DNA from 3 places in the Gracilibacillus sp. JCM 18860 genome. Region 1 is predicted to be linked to each of the others. Evidence: riboswitches for the same ligand, from Rfam matches in the RefSeq annotation. Region 1 holds a riboswitch; each other region holds the start of a gene.
The links. A riboswitch is a leader RNA that binds a small molecule or an ion and turns the genes downstream of it on or off. The one in region 1 is predicted to bind S-adenosylmethionine.
Positions count from the first base shown of each region.

Region 2: it holds a riboswitch for S-adenosylmethionine, as region 1 does, so the genes downstream of both, ACZ5R4_RS11095 (phosphoadenylyl-sulfate reductase) here and ACZ5R4_RS15695 (bifunctional homocysteine S-methyltransferase/methylenetetrahydrofolate reductase) in region 1, are expected to answer to the same signal.
Region 3: it holds a riboswitch for S-adenosylmethionine, as region 1 does, so the genes downstream of both, ACZ5R4_RS08360 (SDR family NAD(P)-dependent oxidoreductase) here and ACZ5R4_RS15695 (bifunctional homocysteine S-methyltransferase/methylenetetrahydrofolate reductase) in region 1, are expected to answer to the same signal.

Region 1 is NZ_AP043868.1:3,095,586-3,103,160, forward strand. It holds gene metE (5-methyltetrahydropteroyltriglutamate--homocysteine S-methyltransferase) at 1-987, opposite strand, end outside; gene ACZ5R4_RS15695 (bifunctional homocysteine S-methyltransferase/methylenetetrahydrofolate reductase) at 1,049-2,902, opposite strand; SAM riboswitch class I at 3,048-3,154, opposite strand; gene ACZ5R4_RS15700 (nitroreductase family protein) at 3,323-3,892, shown strand; gene ACZ5R4_RS15705 (bifunctional metallophosphatase/5'-nucleotidase) at 4,203-5,762, shown strand; gene ACZ5R4_RS15710 (LysM peptidoglycan-binding domain-containing protein) at 6,026-6,823, shown strand; gene ACZ5R4_RS15715 (Gfo/Idh/MocA family oxidoreductase) at 7,027-7,575, shown strand, end outside.
Region 2 is NZ_AP043868.1:2,205,529-2,213,103, reverse strand. It holds gene cysI (assimilatory sulfite reductase (NADPH) hemoprotein subunit) at 1-933, opposite strand, end outside; gene ACZ5R4_RS11100 (assimilatory sulfite reductase (NADPH) flavoprotein subunit) at 982-2,778, opposite strand; gene ACZ5R4_RS11095 (phosphoadenylyl-sulfate reductase) at 2,883-3,617, opposite strand; SAM riboswitch class I at 3,699-3,816, opposite strand; gene ACZ5R4_RS11090 (aldo/keto reductase family protein) at 3,971-4,912, opposite strand; gene ACZ5R4_RS11085 (sensor histidine kinase) at 5,108-6,247, shown strand; gene ACZ5R4_RS11080 (response regulator) at 6,244-6,882, shown strand; gene ACZ5R4_RS11075 (ABC transporter ATP-binding protein) at 6,994-7,575, shown strand, end outside.
Region 3 is NZ_AP043868.1:1,616,538-1,624,112, forward strand. It holds gene ACZ5R4_RS08350 (dihydrofolate reductase family protein) at 1-302, opposite strand, end outside; gene ACZ5R4_RS08355 (hypothetical protein) at 432-1,136, opposite strand; SAM riboswitch class I at 1,341-1,441, shown strand; gene ACZ5R4_RS08360 (SDR family NAD(P)-dependent oxidoreductase) at 1,514-2,278, shown strand; gene ACZ5R4_RS08365 (Na+/H+ antiporter NhaC family protein) at 2,274-3,599, shown strand; gene abc-f (ribosomal protection-like ABC-F family protein) at 3,643-5,277, opposite strand; gene ACZ5R4_RS08375 (RAxF-45 family protein) at 5,451-5,567, opposite strand; gene ACZ5R4_RS08380 (hypothetical protein) at 5,709-5,867, opposite strand; gene ACZ5R4_RS08385 (xylulokinase) at 5,989-7,575, opposite strand, start outside.

The DNA.
Region 1 (7,575 bases):
AGGGACATGTAACAGAGAGCAGGAAGGTTGTAAAATAATTGTCTCCACATCAACTGCTCCATTAATTTCTTCCACTAGTTCAAGGGTTGTGTCTAAGTCTGCACGCCATACATTGCGTCCATTGATGACTCCGGCAGCTAGAACCTTATCTTTCGGGAATCCCCATTTTTTGATTAATTCTAAGCTTTCACCATGAATGAAATCTAGACCTATCCCATTAACGGGAAACTGTACGACCTTTTGATAATGTTGAACCGTTTCAAAATATGTTTGTAGCAATATTTTTGCTTGGGGTGCTTCTGCACGTAAGGTCTGATAGGTTTTTTCAATGAGCTCTAACTCCTGATTAGAAATATTTGTCCCTAGAATTGGTTCATCAATTTGGATCCATTCTGCTCCAGCTTCCGTTAATTCGTTTAAAACTTGAGCATATAATGGCAGAAATTTCTCTACCCAGTCTGATAGTTCATTTTCTTCATAGCCCTTAGATAGTTTTACGAAAGTAACCGGACCAATTAGTACAGGTTTTCCGATAATTCCGAGCTTTTCCTTTGCTTCAAGGAAATAAGTTAATGGACGATTTTCGACAAGCTTTGGTGTTACATCATTTAATTCAGGTACAATGTAATGATAGTTTGTATTAAACCATTTCGTCATTTCAGCAGCAACTGCTTCCTTTGTACCACGTGCAATTCCAAAATACGTATCTAGTGATTTTTCGTCTAGGTCTTGAAATCTTGTAGGAATGACACCAAAGGAAAAAGCGGTATCAAGTACGTGATCATAGAAGGAAAAATCTCCAACAGGAATCCAATCAATACCTAGTTTTTGTTGTTTTTCTAGGTTAGCTAAACGTAATTTAGTAGTTTGGTTGATTAATGCTTTTTCTGTTATATTGTTTCCCCAAAAAGATTCAAGAGCATGCTTCCATTCTCTTTTTTCCCCGATTCTCGGATACCCAAGATTAGAACTGATGAATGTTGTCATATTTTATTCTCCTTTTTCTTTCATATTATTACAGCTAAAGGAATTCCCCGTTTTAGAAGTCTTACCTTATCTTTGCTGTTGATTTTGCTTTTGTTTTTTCATGGACATAATCGGTTAATTCAACGGTAATTTCGTAATTCATAAAAGGTGTGATGAGATAAATACCGTTGAAATAGGAAATAGCTGTATCAATTAATTCCTTTGCGATTTCTATTCCTTCACGGATCGCATCTGCTCGATTAGATCGGGCTTGCATTCTTGCCCTTACTTCATCAGACAGCTTCATCCCTGGAACTTCATGGTGTAAAAATTCAGCATTTTTATAGGAAACGAGTGGCATGATTCCGATAAAAATAGGTGCTTCTATATGCTTGGTTTCCCGAGCAAGTGCAATGATTTTTTCGTGACTAAAAATTGGTTGTGTTAAAAAATAATCTGCACCGTGCTCGATTTTTTTGTGCATTCTTTTCACAGCCTTTTCTAAGTTTGCGACATTTGGATTGAAGGCTGCAGCTACTTGAAAGGCGGTATTCTCTCTTAAGGAAGCACCAGAGAAGGATAACCCTTGATTACACTGCTTGATTAATCGTGTTAATTCAAAGGAAGTTACGTCAAATACGGATGAGGCACCAGGAAATCCACCAATTCTTGTAGGATCACCCGTTATTGCTAAAATCTCATGGAAGCCCAGTGTATGTAACCCCATTAGGTGTGCTTGCAGGCCGATTAGGTTGCGATCTCTACATGTGAGGTGGATAAGTGGTGTAACATTTAGATGGAGTTGTTTCATTTTGACAGCCATCGCTAAATTACTGATTCGCGGTGTAGCAAGTGAATTATCCGCTAAAGTAATCGCATCCACACCTGCATCTTCCAGAGCTTTCGCCCCTTTAATAAACTCATCAATTTCTAGATGCTTTGGTGCATCTAATTCAACAATAACGGTATGCTGTTTCTTAGCTTTATCCACCAATGTCGGATTCGACTGGACAGTTTGGGAAGAAGGGAGTGTGATCAGTCCTTCTTTCACCTGGACGGTTTTGTCTAAAATAGGTGTTAGTCCCTCAATACCATCCTTTAAGGCCCTAATATGCTCTGGGGTCGTTCCACAGCACCCTCCGATAAGACGTACTCCTTGATCTCGGAATTCCTTTGCACATCGTTTGAAATAATCTGTTTGCTTGCTGTAAACAAGCTTGCCGTTTTCATATGCTGGTAGACTAGCATTTGGAAATGCTGATAAGTGTGCTCGCTCAGGTAATGGTACGGCTTCTAGTGACTCAATCATATGGTGTGGACCTAAACGACAATTAACCCCAACGACATCTGCACCAAGTACTTCTAGCTGTGTTAATACATCAGCTAAGGACATACCGTTTTCTAAAATACCAGGCTCATGCATCGATACATTTGTAATAATAGGGAGGTCTGTTTCTTTTCTTGCAATTTCTAGAACAGCGGTTAATTCGTCGATGTCATAATAAGTTTCTAATAGGATGCCATCTACACCTTCTAATAGAAGGCTAAATAATTGTTCCTTGAAGCTCCTTATGATGTCTTTTTTGGATGTGACTAGCTTTTGAATTCCTCGAATTCCACCAATCGTCCCAAGTACAAATGTTTCATTTTTTGCTGCTTGTTTAGCTAATTGGACAGCACGTGTATTTATTTGGTGTACTTCCTCCTCCAAGCCAAATCTTGCTAGCTTAATATAATTGGCTCCATACGTATTGGTTTGGATGATATCTGCCCCAGCGTCAATATAGGATTGATGAACTTGGAGGACCTCTTCTGGTTTTGATAGATTATATGCTTCAAAGCATTGATCAACCCCATGTGCGTAAAGTAAAGTACCTATCGCACCATCTGCTATGAGGATATTTTCTTTGAGAGCTTGTAGGAGTGATGATGTCATTCTTTCACCTCTTTTCTTTTCATAATCATTTATAAAAAACAAGCAATCTCCACTATAATTGCTGTTTTTTGAACAAAAGGCCCAGAAAAACAAAAAAATCTTCATCCCTTGAAAGATGAAGACTCTATATAAATAGATCTCACGTTCCTCATCTTTCAAGCGTTGTTGCGCTTGCTGGAATTAGCACCTTGTCTAATAAAGACGGTTGCTGAGGTATCACAGGGCCAGTCCCTCCACCTCTCTTGATAAGAGTAAAGCTTTATGAAGTTTTGTTGTCATTATATTACATTATAAGTAAAATACTTTCAAGTCATTTTTAATAAAAAATTGAATTTTTTTCCTAGATTGTTATTCAACTTGTTTGATAACAAGAATGATGGTATCATTGAAAATGATTCTCATTAAAAAGGAGATTAGATGATGGCAAGTTTAAAAAATCTTATAAAAGAGCGACGCTCCATTTCAAACTATAAAGAAAATCCTGTTTCTAAGGAACTAATGAAAGATTTATTAAGTATAGCTGTCTGGGTGCCCAATCATAAAATGACTGAGCCGTGGCGTTTTGTATTTATAACAGGCGAATCAAAGAAAAAATTAGCAGAAATCAATCGAGAGGTAGCGAAAGAAAAAGCAAAGAATGCCTCTGGTGAGGAGCTAGAGCAGATAGGCGAAAATGGCTACCAAAAGATCATGAACGTTCCATTTATCATTATGGTTATTAATACGCTTCATCCTCAAGAAAAACTGAGAGAAGAAGATTATGCTTCGGCTAGCTGTCTTATTCAAAATTTCAGTTTGTTAGCTTGGGAGGAAGGATTAAGTGTTTTTTGGAAAACTGGTAAATTGTCGTTTTGTGAGGAGACAGCTGCACTTATCGACTTGAAGGATGATGAACGAGTAGTTGGCTTACTTCAAGTCGGCTATCCAGCGAAACAAGTTAACCCTATTCCTAGAATAAATGTGAATGATAGAATAACAGAATTAGACTAATAATCTTTGATGAAAAAGCTAAACTAAACGACTTGGCGTAAAGCCAAGTTTTTTTATTTCTGTTATAATTCATCACTTTCTAAGCAAAAAAAGTGCCGATGAAGCGATATCATCGGCAACCAAGAAAAAGGGGCTATCATTTTGTGAGAAAGCAATCCTTGCAGCATTGCTCAATTTGGAACATCTTTAATATATCAAATGAATGAAAAGCTAGTGTTAAATGTAAGTTAAGAAAGTGTAAACTTTTTCCTTTCGTCCCAATTTATTCGGTATAATAGGGATCAACAATTGCTGAAGAAGGAGAAAGAAAATGACATCCATATCTATTTGTGTAACGAGTGATATCCATGGTTATATTTATCCTACTAATTACCGAGAAGAAGTAGAGAAAAATATGGGACTAGCTAAGATAGCTTCCCTAATCGATAGAATAAGGTCAGAAAAAGAAGTAATTCTCGTCGATAATGGAGATTTCATTCAAGGGAGCCCATTTACTTATTATTTTGCTGCATATAAAGAAGCGAAAAGAAGTCCTTTAATAAAAATAGGAAATAGTTTACATTATGACATGGCGATTTTCGGAAATCATGAATTTAATTACGGGATAGAGTATCTCAAAAATGTAGTAAATAAAACAAATTACCCATGGTTAGCTGCTAATATATTAGACAAACACACAGGAGAACCTTTTTTTGGTACCCCATATGTAACAAAAGAAATTAATGGTATAAAAATAACCTTCTTAGGCATTACCACTCATTTTATACCACATTGGGAGGATCCAACACATATTCGTGATTTAGTCTTTGAAGATGCTTGTGAGGCTGCGCATAAATGGGTGAAAAAGGTTAGAGAAGAAGAAAGGCCAGATCTACTCGTTGTAAGCTACCATGGAGGGGTAGAAAGAGACCCGGAAACAGGGGAAGCGACAGAAGCCTTAACCGGTGAAAATCAAGCGTATCAAATGTGTGAAGAAATAACAGGTATCGATTTATTAATAACCGGCCATCAGCATCGATTTTTAACAACAACAATTAATGGGGTTCCAATCATTCAAACAGGCAGTAATGGGAAGGCTTTAGGAGAAATTGAGCTTGCCTTTAATAATAAAAAAGAGGTTACAAGTATTAAACCAAAGCTTCATTATGTGAAAGACGATATTCGATCAAATCAACCGACTATTGCGCTAATCGAGGAAGAAGAGAAGCTCGTACAGGAATGGCTGGATCAGCCAATAACGGAAGTGAAAGGTGATATGGAAATAAAAGACCCGTTTCAAGCAAGGATAGAGGAGCACCCGTTTATTGAATATATCAATACATTGCAAATGAAAGTAGCAGATGTTGACATATCATGCACGGCCCTTTTTCACAATCAATCACCCGGGTTTCCCAAGCATGTTACGATGCGAGACATAGTTTCAAATTATGTATATCCAAATACATTGAAGGTTTTAAAATTGCGAGGAAAGGATATAAAAGAAGCAATAGAAAAGAATGCTAGCTATTTTACCTTGAATGAAGCTGGTGAGTTAGCTGTAAATTCACTATTTTTAGAGCCGAAGCCAGAGCACTATAATTATGATATGTGGGAAGGAATTGAGTATGAGTTGAATATAGCGAACCCAATTGGAAATCGGGTAACTAAATTGCTTTTTCAAAATAAAGCACTAGAAATGGATCGGTTTTACTCGGTGGTCATGAATAACTATCGAGCAAGTGGTGGAGGAAATTATGATATGTTTCGAGGAAAAGAAATCGTGAAAGATATTCCGATCGATATGACAGAGCTAATTGCGAATGATCTATTAAACCGAAACTATCTAGAGGCGAAGTGTAATCATAATTTCTCAGTAGTTGTGGAAAAGTAAGAGTTTTCTAGAATATACCAGAGTTTTCAAATACTCTACAAACTCTATCAATACTGGGTTTGGAGTCTAGTTGTGTAAAAAAGTAGGAGAAAATATTACGTTTCCACGTATAAAATAATAGATTGTTGCCCCATAATGACAAATATGACAAGCTTACGTAATATCGTAATGATTGTTACAGACTCTTAATTTCGCTGTAACCACAAGCGATAAAACTCTATGTTATAGTGTAGCTTGTCAACTAGAAAAGGAGGCAACGATTGATGAAGAAGTTTTTCATTACCACAGCGTTCGTCGCTGCAAGTTTCTTAGTGGTAAATCCAGCATTAGCCAGTACACATGAAGTTCAACAAGGAGATACATTGTGGGGAATTGCTAAAGAGAACGAAACATCTGTTGCAAAATTAAAAGAGATTAATAACTTAGAATCAGATATTATTATCCCGAAACAAATTATAAAGATAGATAACGAGATTACTTATAACGTTAAAAAAGGGGACTCTTTAAGTGAAATCGCAGTAGAATATGGAGTTACTGTCGATGATATTCAAAAATGGAATAACTTAGAGACAGACCTTATCTTAATTGGAGAAGAACTTACGTTAAAAGACGTAAATACTTCAAAAGAAAATAAATCAACAGAAAAAAGCACCCCAGAAGCTTCGGTAGTTCCAAAGGTAGAAACAGAGGAGAAGCAAGAAGCATCCAAAGAGGAATCTAAACAAGCACCAGTTGAACAGCTATCAACTGAACAAGACAAACAAGAAGAAGGTAAAACAATTACTGTTACTGCAACAGCCTATACAGCAAAATGTGATGGTTGTTCAGGAACAACAGCAACAGGTATTAATTTACTAGAAAATCCTAATATGAAGGTAGTTGCGGTTGATCCAGATGTTATCCCACTAGGTACAAGAGTACATGTGGAAGGCTATGGTGAAGCAATTGCTGGAGATACAGGTGGAGCGATTAAAGGCAATAGAATTGATGTCCATGTACCGACAAAGGATGAAGCCTTTGATTGGGGTAGAAAACAAGTGGATGTGACTATTTTAGAATAGGAAAAAAGCTGGATAATACCAACCCTCTCGTAGATGAGAGGGTTTTTTATTTTTTATCAATGCTAAAAAACAAACATATTCAAAAATAGATAAACAATTTCAAAGATTAGGGATTGCTATTTTTCTATAAATGAATTATAATCTTAACAACGTTGTTATTTAGTATTTTTGCAACCGATTACACAAAATGGGAGTGTTTACTAATGAAGAAGAAGTATGTATTAGTTGGAACTGGTGGTCGAGCGGAATTCTTCTATGGAGCATTGGTACGAGATTTTCAAGAGACTAGCTCTCTAATTGCCTTTTGTGATTCCAATCAAATTCGTCTTAATTATGCAAACAAGCTTTTAGAGGATAAGTATGGCTTGGAGAAGATTAACACATATACGTCTGATAAATTTGATGAAATGATTGAAAAGGAGAAGCCGGATATTGTTATTGTTACTTCTGTAGATCGAACGCATCATCGCTACATCATCCGCGCAATGGAGCTTGGCTGTGATGTTATTACAGAAAAGCCAATGACAGTTGATGCAGAAAAGACACAAGCGATTATTGATACAATTGAACGAACCGGTCAACAAGTTCGCGTAACCTTTAATTATCGCTATGCACCACATAACACAAAGATTCGTGAACTCATTCGTGACGGTGTGATTGGAGAAGTGAATTCGGTGCATTTTGAATGGGCATTGAATACACAGCATGGTGCAGATTATTTCCGTCGTTGGCATAGAGATAAACGAAATAGT
Region 2 (7,575 bases), 890 kb from region 1:
CAAGCCATAGCGATCAATCGTATATTTAAATCGGGCATTTTTACGGTCGCTTCGATTACCATAATCTCGTTGGATTGTTACGACCTTTTCAGCTACATCAATTACATTCTCTTTTGCGCAATAGCCAGCAATTCTTCCTAATTGTGGGTAAGTATTTGTATTGCCATGGGTAGAGCCCATTCCACCACCTACCGTAATGTTAAAGCCGATCACTTCATTGTTCTCAATAATCGCAATGAGTCCAAGATCCTGTGAAAAGACATCAATATCATTGGAAGGAGGTGCGGCAATTCCGATTTTAAATTTTCGTGGTAGATAGGTTTTGCCATAGATCGGTTCTTCCTCTTGTTTGGAATCGATGATTTTCTCATTATCTAGCCATATCTCATGATAGGCACCCGTTTTAGGTGAAAGGTAGTCACTAATACGTTGAGCCCAGTTTTGTATTTGTTCATGAACCTCCGACTGGTATGGGTTCGGATTACACATCACATTACGGTTGACATCACCACAGGCTGCAATGGTCGTCATTAGCTCTTCATTAATGGTTTTAATCGTGTCCTTTAGATTCCATTTCAAAATACCATGGAGCTGGAATGCCTGTCTCGTGGTTAATTTAATCGAATGATCCCCATATCTTTGGGCAAGATCATCGACTGCCAGCCATTGTTTTGGTGTAGCGACACCCCCAGGAATAGCCACACGAAGCATAAATTGATAGGCAGGCTCTAATTTTTGTTTTCTTCTTTCATCTCTTACATCTCGATCATCCTGCTGATAGCTCCCGTGGAATTTTAAAAGCTTTGTATCATCATCGGAAATAGCGGCAGTTAGTGGGTCTTCTAAGCCTTCTTTTATTGTCCCTCTTAGGAATCGACTATCTTCTTTTAATTTTTCTATTGGATCAAGCTTCTTTTGATCTTGATTTGCCATAAAACTTCTCCTCTCCCTATTTCTTATTAGACTCCTGATTCCTCTGTGTTAATAGACATCACGTTGGTATCTTTTTTCTTGCTTTAATTGATTCAAAAAGGCTTCTGCCTCTGTAGAGCTAAGCTTTCCTTCTTGTTCAATAATGGTTAGGAGTGTTTGATGCACATCCTTTGCCATTCGCTTTTCGTCTCCGCAAACATATATATGTGCACCTTGTTCCAGCCAGGAAAATAATTCTTTTGCTTTTTCTAGCATTCGATGCTGCACATATATCTTTTCAGCAGAATCTCTTGAAAATGCAACATCCATCCTGCTTAGATAGCCATTCTTTAGCCAATTTTGCCAATCGACCTGGTATAAAAAGTCTGATCGGAAGTGTTGATCACCAAAGAATAGCCAGGTTTTCCCCTTTAATTCAAGCTCTTCTCGTTCCTCTATATATCCTCTGAATGGAGCAACTCCTGTTCCTGGACCAATCATAATAACAGGTGTGCTATCATCAAAAGGAAACTTAAAATTCGGATTTCGATGAACATATACATTCAATTGATCACCAGGTTGAATTCTCTCTGCAATCTCGCCTGAGCACACGCCATGACGATCACGTCCATGGGTGTGGTAGCGAACCGTAGCAATCGTTAAGTGAACTTCATCAGGATTTGCCTTATAACTGCTTGAGATCGAATATTGTCTTGCAGGAATTTTCCTTAACCAGTGCATAAGGGAGGCAGGGTCCAAATTGCTCGGTGTGAAATCAAGGATTAGATCTAGTAAGTCCCTGCCATGTATATATTCCCTCATCTTGTCACTATCCTCTATTAGCTTGGTAAGCTTTTCATTATCAAAAAATCCTGCAGCTTTTTCGAGCATTCCTTTTGTTAGTTTTGTAATTTCAAAGATAGAGGTTAATGCCTCTTGGATCGAGCGAATTTCCCCTTGCTTGTTTATAGGTATCGTTTGTTCTGCATTCCAATCTAGTTTATTGATGACTGCCTGAACAAGCTCGGGATTGTTCTTTGGATAGATAGCTAGACAATCGCCTGGTTCATAGCTTAGGTTAGAGTTTTCTAATGACAATTCAATATGTCTCGTTTCCTTGTTCGAGCCTCTTCCACTTAGGTCTATATTTTCTAGGACCTCTGCTGGGTATGGATTACTCTTGGAGTATATTGGTGCTTCTGCAGGGGAGGAGGGGACCTGCTGCTCTGAAGCCTGAGTTTGGCTGTCCTCGTTTAATACTTTTAATACACCATTCATCCATTCCTCGGCTAATTCTTCATAATCGACATCACAATCCACGCGTGGGTGAATACGTGTAGCACCTAATTCCTCTAAACGTTTGTCAAAATCCTTCCCTGTTTGGCAGAAATGCTCATAGGATTCATCCCCTAAAGAGAGGACAGAGAATCTTACACTATCTAACTTAGGTGCTTTTCTTCCTAATAAAAACTCATGGAATTGTATCGCATTATCTGGTGGATCTCCTTCACCGTGTGTCGCGGTAACAATTAAGAGATCCTCCACTTCTTTTAATTTCTTTGCCTTAAAATCATCCATGCTTGAAATCACGGTTTTTCGATCCGATGCCTTTAATTGATCATTCAACTGTTCGGCAATTGTTTGACTGTTCCCTGTTTCTGATCCATATAAGATAGTAATGGTTCTTGTTGCTGTCTCGCTCGTTTTAGTCACTTGCTTCGTCGTTTCAGGTGGTGCTGCTGATTGAGATGCAGCAAGGTAGCCGGCAAGCCAATTTTTCTGTGCATCGTTTAAGGTTGGCAATAATTGATTTAAAATTTCTGTTTGTCGTTCATCAAATGGGCTGTTAACCACTTGTAAGGCCAATAAGATCACCTCTCCATTATATTATGTTATGGGAATATTATTTGATTTTCATTATTCCGATAGTTTTACTTAGTTATAGACATAAAAATTTAACCATCTATTTTCTATGGTGTCGTTGTAGTGTGTAAACCACATTCTGTTTTGTTAAAAGAACTCCACCTACCAGCACGCTCATCGTCTGAATTAGTGACAGGGGAGGTACAAGGTATACATCCAATGCTTGGAAAGTTCTGATCATGTAAAGCGTTGTATGGGAGGTTGTGTTTTTTGATGTAGTCCCAAACATCATCCCAGGTCCAATAGATAAGGGGACATATTTTAACAGATTGGAATCTTTCATCCTTGTTAACAAATTGAGTCTTCGCACGACTTAGGGATTGCTCTCTTCTAAGTCCGGATATCCAAGCAACAGCTCCGCTCAGAACCTCCTCTAATGGTTTTACTTTTCGAAGGTAGCAGCATTGATCAGGATTTCTCTTCCAAAGAGCGGATCCATGTTTTTCTGCTTGCTCCTCTACTGTTAATTCAGGTTGCTTCATCGTTATTTGTAAGGAAGGATATTTGTTTTTCACTTCATCAATCAGATCATAGGTTTCTTGAAAATGTAAGCCTGTGTCGAGAAAAACTAATGAAGCATCTGGCTTCACTCTAGCAATTAAGTCTATTAGGACCATACTTTCTGCCCCAAAGCTACAAGCATAAACGAGTGAGTCTCCATAGCTTTTGTAAGCCCAATTAATGATTTGCTCAGCCCCTTTTGTCGGGTCATCTTCACCAGGCGTGAACTCATTCCAAAAACTTTCTTCATAATGAGCATAGGTAATTGCTTGTTCTGACATATTTCTCCTCCTTTTAATCGTCTTTCTCATCAAAAAAACTTCTTATCTGTTCAGATAAGAAGTCTTGTAATCAATCTACACTTCTTATCTTTCGGGATACAACCTAAAGCTGTCCCGCAGGATTTGGCACAGTGTTCATTTGTAAGAACCTGTTGCCGAGGATTCACTGGGCCTGCCCCTCCACCTCTCTGGATAAGAATTCCTTTTATGAATATTTAATGTAATGATAAACCGAATAACAGGAAATGTCAACATGATTTTTTGTAAAAATTGTTAATATATATTTTTATATATATGCAAATAGTCCAATAGATGGGACGAAAATGGGCAGCTAGACCGCCCATTTTATCACCTTAACTGAGAATTTCCTCTGTTTTAGCTAATGTCTCTTGGGAAAGTGTGATGCCAGATGCCTTTGCATTTTCTTCGATTTGTTCTGGACGACTTGCTCCCACAAGTGCGCTCGCTACATTTTCTTGACGTAGGATCCACGCAATGGCTAATTGAGCAAGGGATAGGTTTTCATTTGCAGCAATGGCCTTCAATTTTTCTACTTTTTCTAGATTGTCTTCCGTTAGAATACGTGATAGATTCATATCCTTTTGAGCTGCCCGACTGTTTTCAGGAATTGCTTGTCCTTTTTTATATTTACCAGTTAGTACACCCTGTGCAAGTGGAGAGAAGACAACCTGTCCAATTCCATGCTTTTTACCTACAGGGATCACTTCTTTTTCGATGTAGCGTTGAAGCATACTGTAATTCGGTTGATTGACGACAATACGATCAAGCAATTTTTTGTCAGCTAGATGAATAGCTTCTGTCATTTGCTCTGCCGACCATTCACTAACACCGATATATAAAACTTTTCCCTGTCTAATTAAATCATCAAGCGCTCGTAATGTTTCCTCTAAAGGGGTGTCTTGGTGGTATCTGTGACAATAGTAGATATCGATATAGTCAAGTCCAAGTCGCTTTAAGCTCGCGTCACATTGTTCTACGATGTGTTTTCTCGATAAGCCGTGGTCGTTTGGACCATCTCCCATTTTTCCGAAAACTTTTGTCGCAAGCACATAGGAGCTCCTCGGGTATTTTCTTAATGCTTTACCGACGACCTTTTCTGCATCCCCTCGCATATAGACATTTGCTGTATCAAAAAAGTTAATGCCAAGCTCATAGGCTTTATCAATAGAGGCGATTGCTTTCTCTTCTTCAACATACCCTCCATATGTAAGCCAGCTTCCTAGACTAATTTCACTTACTTTTAATCCAGTATTTCCTAAACGGCGGTATTGCATATCGATCACTCCTTGTTATATTTTAAGCGCTTTCCTAAATAGTATAAAATAGAAAGAAGGAGGTTGCTAGTAATCTGTTTTCAGATCATTCACTAAATCAACGGTGCATTTCGTTCACAACCAGTTTATAATAAAGGAAGACTTCTACCATCGGAGAAATTACAGACGTTAGTTTAAGGAAAATGGAGGATCAAGATGCGTTATTTCTACTGGGCATGGCTTATTATTTGGTTTATCACCTGGACGGGGACAACATGGATGGGAATTCAAGCGGGAGGTAGTGTTGCCTTTCTATTTATGATGTCCGCTTTTGGCTTAGGAGTTTTATTTTTTACCTCTGTCGTAAAATACAAACAGAAGATGCATTTTACTCTATGGCTGCTTTTTCTCGTGATTATCACCATAGCTTTTATTTTACCTAGTTTTTCAACACTCAATCCTTTCGTTTTCCTTTTATTTCTTCTTGTTTTAGTAAGTGCTGCAGAAACCTTTCAAAAACATTACTTTTGGACGATTATGATTCTTGTTTTTCTTTTGTTAACCATTTTTACTTATCCGTATTTTAGCCTTTTTAATGGTTTAATCTTTTGCTACATCTATGTATTAATAGCCATAGGATTATCGATCTATCAAATGAATGCTACAAGATTAAGAGAATTAGAGCTGCGTTATAAGACTCTATTACATACACACCGGCAATTAAAACGTAATTCGATCACACAGGAAAAGCATATTAGAGAGCAGGAACGAGTAGTAATCGGTCGAGAGATTCACGATCGAGCTGGTCATTCCTTGACCAATTTGCTTATGTTAATTGAAACATTTCGCCTTAAAAACGAAAATGATCCAAAGGATTGGGAACAGGTAAAATCATTAGCGCAGGAAAGTCTTAACGAAACACGCCAAGCAGTAAAGGCACTACAAAATGAACAGATTACTGGGATGTCTGCCGTTATTCAATTAATTCGGAAGATTGAAGCAGAACACTTCCTTTCGATTACCTTTTCTATGAGACAAAATGCGCTTTCTGTATCTTTAAGTCCAACACAGGCGAGTGTTGTTTATCGGTGTATTCAAGAAGCACTAACCAATGTGATGCGTCACAGTGATTCAAAGAAAGCAGAGATCATTTTTGAGGCTCCTGGCAATAGTCATTTTCGACTGGAAGTTCATAATGCGCTATCCCGTCCGATACAATTAACAGAAGGATTTGGCCTAAAATCGATGCGAAAAAGACTTCAAGCAATAAATGGTCATTTGGAGGTTCTCGCATATGATAGTCAATTCATTGTTCGGGGAAGCTTCCCGATTAACCAAAAGGATGAGGAAAATTGATTAAAATCTTATTAGCAGAGGATCAGGTATTGGTGAGACAAGGGATCAAAATGATGATCGAAACAGATCCCGATTTAAAGGTGACTGGAGAAGTAGGCAATGGGAAAGAAGCCTTAAAGCTAAGGGAAATAGAATATTTTGATATAGCCATTTTAGATGTTCGTATGCCGGAAATGGATGGTTTAAAGGCCGCAAGAGAAATGCTTGGAAGATGGCCTGAAATGAAAATAATGATGTTAACAACTTTTAACGATGAAGCATATGCAGTCGAAGCATTGAAAATAGGAGTACATGGATATTTATTAAAGGATGCGGATGCTAGCTGGTTAATTCATGCGATCAAGGGTTGTATGAAGGGTGGATTGCAGTTACCAGGGGAGGTAGCGAGTAAAGTAATCCCACAACTGTTGGAGAAAAAGTCTGCTGTTGTCAAGAAAGAACACCCTAGCTTAACAAGGCGGGAGCAGGATATTTTGTACTTACTAGGGGAAGGGAAGGACAATAAAGAAATAGCAACAGAGCTAGCATTATCCGTCGGGACGGTGAAAAATCATATTAGTCAATTACTACATAAATTAAATCTGAGAGATCGCACTCAGCTCGCGATTTATGCTATTCAAAATGACTATGTATAAAATAGTGACTGGAGTCATAAAAGAAATGACTAGAGACAGTGTTCGTACTGTCTTTTTTTTATTACACTTATTAATAGGAGATATGGTCAAGGACATATAGGAGGGATTGGCATGTTAGAAACAGTATCATTACGCAAGGTGTTTAAAAAGCAAGTAGCAGTTGATGATGCAAATTTATATCTTCAAAAAGGAGAGTCTATAGGGTTATTAGGGCCAAATGGGGCAGGTAAATCCACCATGATTTCGATGATGGCTACATTGGTCAAACCAACCTCAGGGACAGTGACATGGGAAGGGCAGGATATTATCAAAAACCCGAACATCATACGACCAATATTAGGTGTTGTTCCTCAAGAAATAGCTTTATATAAGGAGCTATCTGCCTATGAAAACGTGAAATTTTTCGGGAAGATATATCGTCTTAGTGGAAAGGAATTGGAAAGAAGAGCACAGGAAGTACTAGAATTAGTTGGGCTTAGAGATAGACAAAAGGAGCAGGTGAAAAAATACTCTGGCGGGATGCAGCGACGTGTCAATATAGCTGTAGCCTTATTACACGAGCCTGAAATAGTTATCATGGATGAGCCAACGGTTGGTATTGATCCTCAGTCTAGAAATTATATTCTAGAGATGGTTCGTACCTTAAACAAGGAGAAGGGAATGACTGTTCTATATACTTCTCATTATATGGAG
Region 3 (7,575 bases), 1.5 Mb from region 1:
TGATGTGTTACAACAAAGATAGGAATACCTTGAATTGGATGACTTCCACCCCATCCTTTTACAATATCGAAGGTTCTCCTCCCAACTATCATCGCGCCTGTATTAGCTACCGTATTGTCGAAAACTTTTTTATTTGTACTAGAAAGCTTGAAAAAATCGTTATAACTGCTTGATTCATTACCATCAAATAACCAATTTTGAATAAACTCTCCACCATCACCTAATGGCTGGATCTGACTATCATTTTGACCACTAATATAACCATCCAGAGACATCGAGATATCTAAAACAACTTTGCCCATTATCCTCCACCTTTCAAACAAAACTTTATCTTTAGCTTAACATATATTCCGAGGAGAAATTTCTTGTATCTTGCTAATAGTGACAGAGTTAGCTAAACAATAAAAAAGCAAGAGGTGTACTCCTGCTTTTTAAAATGCTGAAAAATCAATTCCATTCAATAAATGTGTAGCAACAATTAAGACTAATAGGTAGCCCGCAATTGTCCAGTACAAATCAAATTTCGGTTTTCTCATATGTACAAGGTAAAGATAAATATGAATTACCCCATATAGCATTAAGGCAAAAACATATGTAACGACAAACAAATCTACCATTAAAAATCCGAAAAATAAAATCACTAAACAAAAAACTAATGTAAAAGGAATATTCACAATCGCATATTTCGTTAACAATTCTTTATGATCCATTTTACGATCTCCGAAATACATTAAAAGTAAGTAAAGAGAAAAATAGCCGATTGCAAAGGTAATCATCCAAGATAAGATGCTCGTTATGATAAACATTACGCCCACATCTGCAAATAAGCTGAGCATTCCCTCAAATCCAAATTTATAGAAAAGAAAATAACAAATACCTATCAATAATGATAATGATAATAAAATTAGTGCACTCGTTTCCATACGGATTGTTCGAGTAGAGCTCACGATAGCATGTGGTCTTAAAATCGCATCCTTCAGAATACCCTTTGTCTCTTTTACACTTTCTCCAAAATCAAAATTTATGGAGGAATTGTTCTCTTTTTTCTCCTCATTTGAAACAAATCGTTCCTTTTCTGTTTCCTGTTCCTCTGCTACTTCCGTTTGTTGTAAATCTTCGGTGTTATGCTTCTCCATTCCATCACCTCTTAAAATAATATATTATATCACTCTTATAACCTACCATTAAATTGTCATTCATTCAATATTTTTCCCATCATTTAGTAGCAGAGAGAATGATTAACGAAAGAATGGCAAATTTTACAGGTGTAATTCCTAGTGAAACACTTGACTATAACTTGTTTCTAGTTGTAAACTAAAGAGCATTAACTTTCCTATATGTTCTTATCTAGAGAGGGGGAGGGACTGGCCCTATGAATCCTCGGCAACAACTCTTAAGAGTAATGTGCCAATTCCAGTAGCAAATAGCTAACAGATAAGAAGAGACATTCATCTTACTTCACCCTCTTCTTACTTTTGAAGAGGGTTTTTTATTATAGAAAAGAGGTTATTCTATGCTCAAAGTTGATTTATCTGGAAAGGTCGCCATCGTTACAGGTGGAGCAAACGGTATTGGAAAGTCTATTGTTCAGGCTCTTTTATCATCTAACGCAAAGGTTGCCGCTATTGATATTCAAGAAACCAAGCAGACAGATGATGAAAATTTATTCTATTTCCAGGCAGATGTCTCTAACAAAAATGATGTCCATAATATGATAAAACAGGTTATTCATCATTTTGGAAAAATAGATATCCTAGTGAACAATGCTGGCATTTCGACAATGGATTACTTTACGAAGATAAAAGAAGAAGATTGGGATAAAACAATGGATATAAATGCTAAAGGTGTGCAATTATGTAGCCAAGTCGTTGCGAATAAACTGAAGGATCAAGGCTTTGGAGGTAAAATTATCAATATTGCTTCACAGGCTGGAAAAAACGGCTATCGCCTAATGGGGAGCTATGTTGCCTCTAAGCATGCAGTCATTGGGCTTACTAAAGTGATGGCTCTCGAGCTTGCGCAAGACCAAATTAATGTAAATGCCGTCTGTCCTGGTATTATTGAAACGGACATGAAACGTAAAGAACGAGTGATTGGTGGTAATTTGAGGGGTTTGAATGAAGAAGCAATTAGAGAAGAGGACTTTTCACAGGTGCCACTTGGAAGAACAGGAACTCCTGAAGATGTCGCATATGTGGTGGTCTTTTTAGCCTCAAAATATTCGAATTACATGACAGGACAAGCAATTAACATAACTGGTGGCATGACCATGCATTAACCTATATAAACAGGAGGAATACAACATGACTCAACAGACTAAAGGGAAGGCCTCGGCATTATTCCCCTTACTCATATTTATATTGTTATTTATCGGCACAGGAGTGTTGACAAAGGATTTTTCTAATATGCCACTGAATGTGGCGGTCATTATTGCGGCAGCTGTTGCCATTTTCATGAATCGCAAAGTAAAACTAGCTAAAAAAATTGAAATCTTCACAAAGGGGGCTGGGCATGAAAATATTATGCTAATGTGCATCATTTTTGTGCTTGCAGGTGCCTTTTCGGAAGTAGCAAAAGGTATGGGCGCAGTTGATGCGACCGTGAACCTTGGGCTTTCCCTCCTACCTGCAAACCTTTTAATGGTAGGATTATTTTTAATTGGTTGTTTTATCTCCATTACAATGGGGACATCGATGGGAACTGTCGTCGCACTTACTCCTATTGGAATTGGTATTGCTGATCAAACGGATATTCCTATGGCATTAGCAATGGCTACTGTGATTGGTGGGGCTATGTTTGGTGATAATCTATCGATGATTTCGGATACTACGATCGCTTCCGCACGAACCCAAAACACTTCGATGAGCGATAAGTTTAAAACAAACTTTTTTATCGTTCTTCCCGGCGCATTGATTACTGCACTTATATTATGGTTCATTACTTCAGGAAGTCATATCAATCAATTGGAGGACTATTCTTATAATCTTGTGAAAGTTATACCTTATCTTGCTGTATTAATCGTAGCCATCTTAGGAGTGAATGTGGTAATTGTGTTAATCGGTGGGATTATCCTTGCTGGTGCGATTGGTATCATAGATGGTTCCTACACTGGTACAACTCTGCTCCAGGCTGCATCACAAGGCGTATTGAATATGGAGGATATTGCAATTGTAGCATTGTTTATCGGAGGAATAATCGGAATTATTCAATACAATGGAGGGATAGATTATTTACTTCATGTAGTTTCTAACAAGATCAAATCGAAAAAAGGGGCTGAATTTGGTATCGCTGGGCTTGTTAGTGTAGCAGATATTAGTACTGCCAATAACACGATTTCCATTATAATGACGGGGCCGTTAGCAAAAGATATTGCAAGCAAGTATAATGTTGACCCAAGAAAATCGGCAAGTATTCTTGATATCTTCGCCGCTTGTTGGCAAGGGATCGTACCATATGGTGGCCAAATGCTGGCAGTGGCAGGACTTGCTTCGATATCACCTATAAGTATTATGCCTTATTCCTTTTATCCAGTATTGCTTGGAATTTGTGGAATTACTGCCATTTTGTTTGGATTCCCTCGTAGAAAAGTTAAACAGTAAATTTAGCCGCATGAAGTCTTTACTCATGCGGCATTTATTTTTGCTAAGTTCTTTTCTCACTCATTTTTTGCTTAGCCCAGTCATAGTTTCCTTCCCATACATGTACACGCCCATCTTCGATCCAGAAAATCCTATCAAATAATTTATTTAGAAAGTAACGATCATGGGATATTGCAAGAATGGTGCCTTCGTATTGTTCAAGCGTTTCCTCTAATACTTCCAATGAATCTATATCTAAATGGTTCGTAGGCTCATCTAAGATCAATAAATTGGTATCCTGATACATAAGCTGGGCCAATCTCAACCTCATTTTTTCTCCACCACTTAGCTGGGAAACCTTTTTAAATACACTGTAGCCGTAGAATAGAAATTTTGCTAATATCTGTCTTGCCTCCGCTTCTGTTACTTTCACTTCGTCACGAAAGACATCGATTGCCGTTCTGTCTACCACTTTAGAAAAAGTATGCTGTGACAGGTAGCCAATCTTCACATTACTCCCGATCTTTACCTCTCCTTTGTCTGCTTTAAGATGTCCTAAGATTAACTTTAATAACGTAGTTTTTCCTGTTCCATTATTTCCGACGATTGCGGTTCTTTGTTGATACTGAACATGGAGATTGACATCTTGAAAAAGCTGGTTATCAAAAAATGCTTTCGAAACTGCCTTCAGCTGTATCACATCCTTACCACTTCTACTTCCTGCATCGATTTTCAAGTTCATTTTCTTCCGATTTAACACAGGGCGATCCAATTTTTCCATTCTTTCTAATGCTTTTTCCATATTTCTAGCTCTTTTATGGAGACCTTCATTTGGAGGTTTTGCCCTATTCGCCCATTCTCTTAGTCTTTTTATCGTTTCTTTCATTTTCTTCCTTTTCTTTTGCTGTTCTTCATATGCATGAAATTCACGAAGTAAACGAGCTTCTTTTTCCGTTACATAATCAGAATAATTGGTGTCAAAGTTATCTAGGTCGCCATTCTCGACATGGACAATTCTATTCACCGTTTCATCTAAAAAATACCGATCATGGGATACAATCACCACGGTTCCAGTGAAATTCTTTATATAATTTCCAAGCCATTCTATCGCTGAAACATCTAAATGATTAGTAGGTTCATCCAATAACAATAAATCTGATTCTTTTAATAATATATAGGCCAACCCAGCCTTTGTTTTCTCGCCACCACTAAGTGCCCCTACCGTCTGATCTAATATTCCCTCAATATTTAACCCTTTTGCCACTTTATCGATTTCACTATCGATGGCGTACCCTCCTTTGGATAAATATTGGTCTTGAAATACTCCATATTGCTCGACAAGCTTCTGTAAATCTTTCTCATCCATTTCTTGACTCATACTTTTTTCTAAGTTCCCTATCTTCTTTTCTAATTCAATCAATTCAGAAAAAGCTGTCCGTAAAGCTTCCCTTACAGATATATCTGGTTGAAACATAGAAAATTGAGCAAGGTAGCCAATTCGTGATCCTTTTTTCCAATGGATTTGTCCTTGGTTTGGTAGTTCCTCGCCTGCCAGTAATTTTAGAAGGGTTGATTTTCCACTACCGTTCGGCCCAACCAGCCCTACTCTTTCCTTTTCATTTAATTCCAATGATATATTTTCAAAAATCATATGACCGCCATACATCTTCGTCACTTGATTGATACTACATGCAATCACGATGTCTATCCTCCTGTTCCTATTTTCCCAACAAAAAAAGCCATAGGACATCCCATGGCTTTTTAAAAGCATTGACGACGCATTAATTTAAAAGAGAGCACGAAAAAGACCACTCCCTAGCGTCATCTATATATAATGTGGGTAAGAGATGTTTTCACTGTTTTTGTTACTATTTAGTTGTTAAAAAAGGACATACGTATCCCGTTAACAACTAAAACAGCAAATTTTGCACGGCAAAAATATAGGAATTCAGTCCAAAATCCGTGCACAAAAACAGTATCATTCAACACCTCTATCCACCTCCGCTTCGACTTAAGTTGCTACTATTTTAATATGAATAGCTTATTATTTCAAGCCTTTCTTATTTTGGTTATGAAAAGGTTGGCCAGATGAAAAAGGAGTCTATCCATCCCCTGAATAGACTCCTAATTTTATCTTTGATGGATAATTTGCTTGAGTTCCGCTTGTTCTTTTCGCAGCTCTTTTACTTCCTGCTCCAATAAACCAATCTTATCCGTTAGTGGTTGAAGAGCTTCCTCAAGCATTGATTTCAAACGTAATGCTTTATCATTATTCGGTGATTCCGTCATAGTTGAATCCTCCTCAAGTGTAGACTTTGTGCGTTTCCTTTATCTTTATTTTACCATACAATAAAGGTACTCCCCCACACTTGAAATAAATTCAATTATTTTTCACAATTGGATTTATTCATTAAAGGTTCTCTACTGCTACTCTTTCTATTGTAAGACCTTTCTTGTATCGTTCCATAAATTGTTCAAATCCTTTAACATCTTTTGGATTAGGGGACAGTGTTTTCACTACCTGACCTGCAAATACCTTGTCATTTAGAAATTCTTCTAGGGATTGATTATCTTCTTTATTGAGCATATAAGAACCAAGTAAGGCAATTCCCCATGCACCACCTTCTCCGGCCGTTTCCATCACGGAAACTGGAACATTAAGTGCAGCCGCTAGCACACTTTGGCCAACACCCTCTGTTTTAAACAAGCCACCATGGCCAAGAATTTCATCTAGTTTTACGCCTTCTTCCTTAAGAAGAATATCCATTCCTATCTTCATTGCACCAAAGGCTGTAAATAATTGAACACGCATGAAATTAGCAAGATTGAAATTACTATCAGAAGAACGAGCAAACAACGGGCGTCCCTCTTCAAAATGGGTCATATGCTCTCCTGATAGATAGCCATAAGATAGAAGTCCGCCACCATCGGCATCACCTTGGAGAGCTTGATTAAATAAAGCACCGTATAATTGATTTTTATCTAATTTGTTCCCCATAACGCCTGAGAATTCTTCGAATAGACTAACCCATGCATTCAAGTCTGAGGAACAGTTATTAGAATGAGCCATCGCCACCAAATTACCTGTAGGTGTAGTAACGAGATCAATTTCAGGGTGTACTCTAGATAATTCCTTCTCTAAAACAACCATAGCAAATGCAGAGGTACCGGCCGACACGTTTCCAGTGCGTTTGGCTATACTATTCGTAGCAACCATACCTGTTCCAGCATCCCCTTCAGGAGGACATAGAGGAATTCCTGCTTCTAATTCACCACTTATATCGAGTAGCTTTGCTCCCTCATCAGTCAGTACACCCGCATTTTCCCCAGCAACTAATACCCTAGGTAAAAGCTCCTCAAGCTTCCAAGGTAGATTTCTAGATTCAATTAAGCTATTAAATTGTTGTATCATTTCTTGATTATAATTTTTCGCCTCTAAATCAATAGGAAAAACACCAGACGCTTCACCAATACCAAGTACTTTCTGACCTGTTAGCTTCCAATGAACATAACCCGCTAACGTTGTTTGAAAATGTATATCTGATAGGTGATCTTCTTGATTCAAAATGGCTTGATAAAGATGAGCAATACTCCATCTTTGTGGAATATTATAGTTAAAAAGTTCTGTTAATGCTGTGGAAGCCTCTTCGGTTATATTATTTCGCCAAGTGCGGAAAGGTACAAGAAGTTCTCCATCCCTACCGAACACCATGTAGCCGTGCATCATCGCACTAAAGCCAATAGCTCCAATCTTTTTTAGAGAAATTCCGTATTGCTGCTTTACACTTCGTGCCATCTTTTGATAGCTATCTTGTATCCCCTTCCAAATCTCTTCAACACTGTATGTCCACATATTGTCTATATAACTATTTTCCCAATCATGGCTCCCGGAAGCAATTGTCTCATTATCCTTTCCGATAAGAACTGCTTTAATTCTAGTAGACCCAAGCTCGATTCCAAGCACCGTCTTGCCTGATTGAATAGCATTTTTCACTTC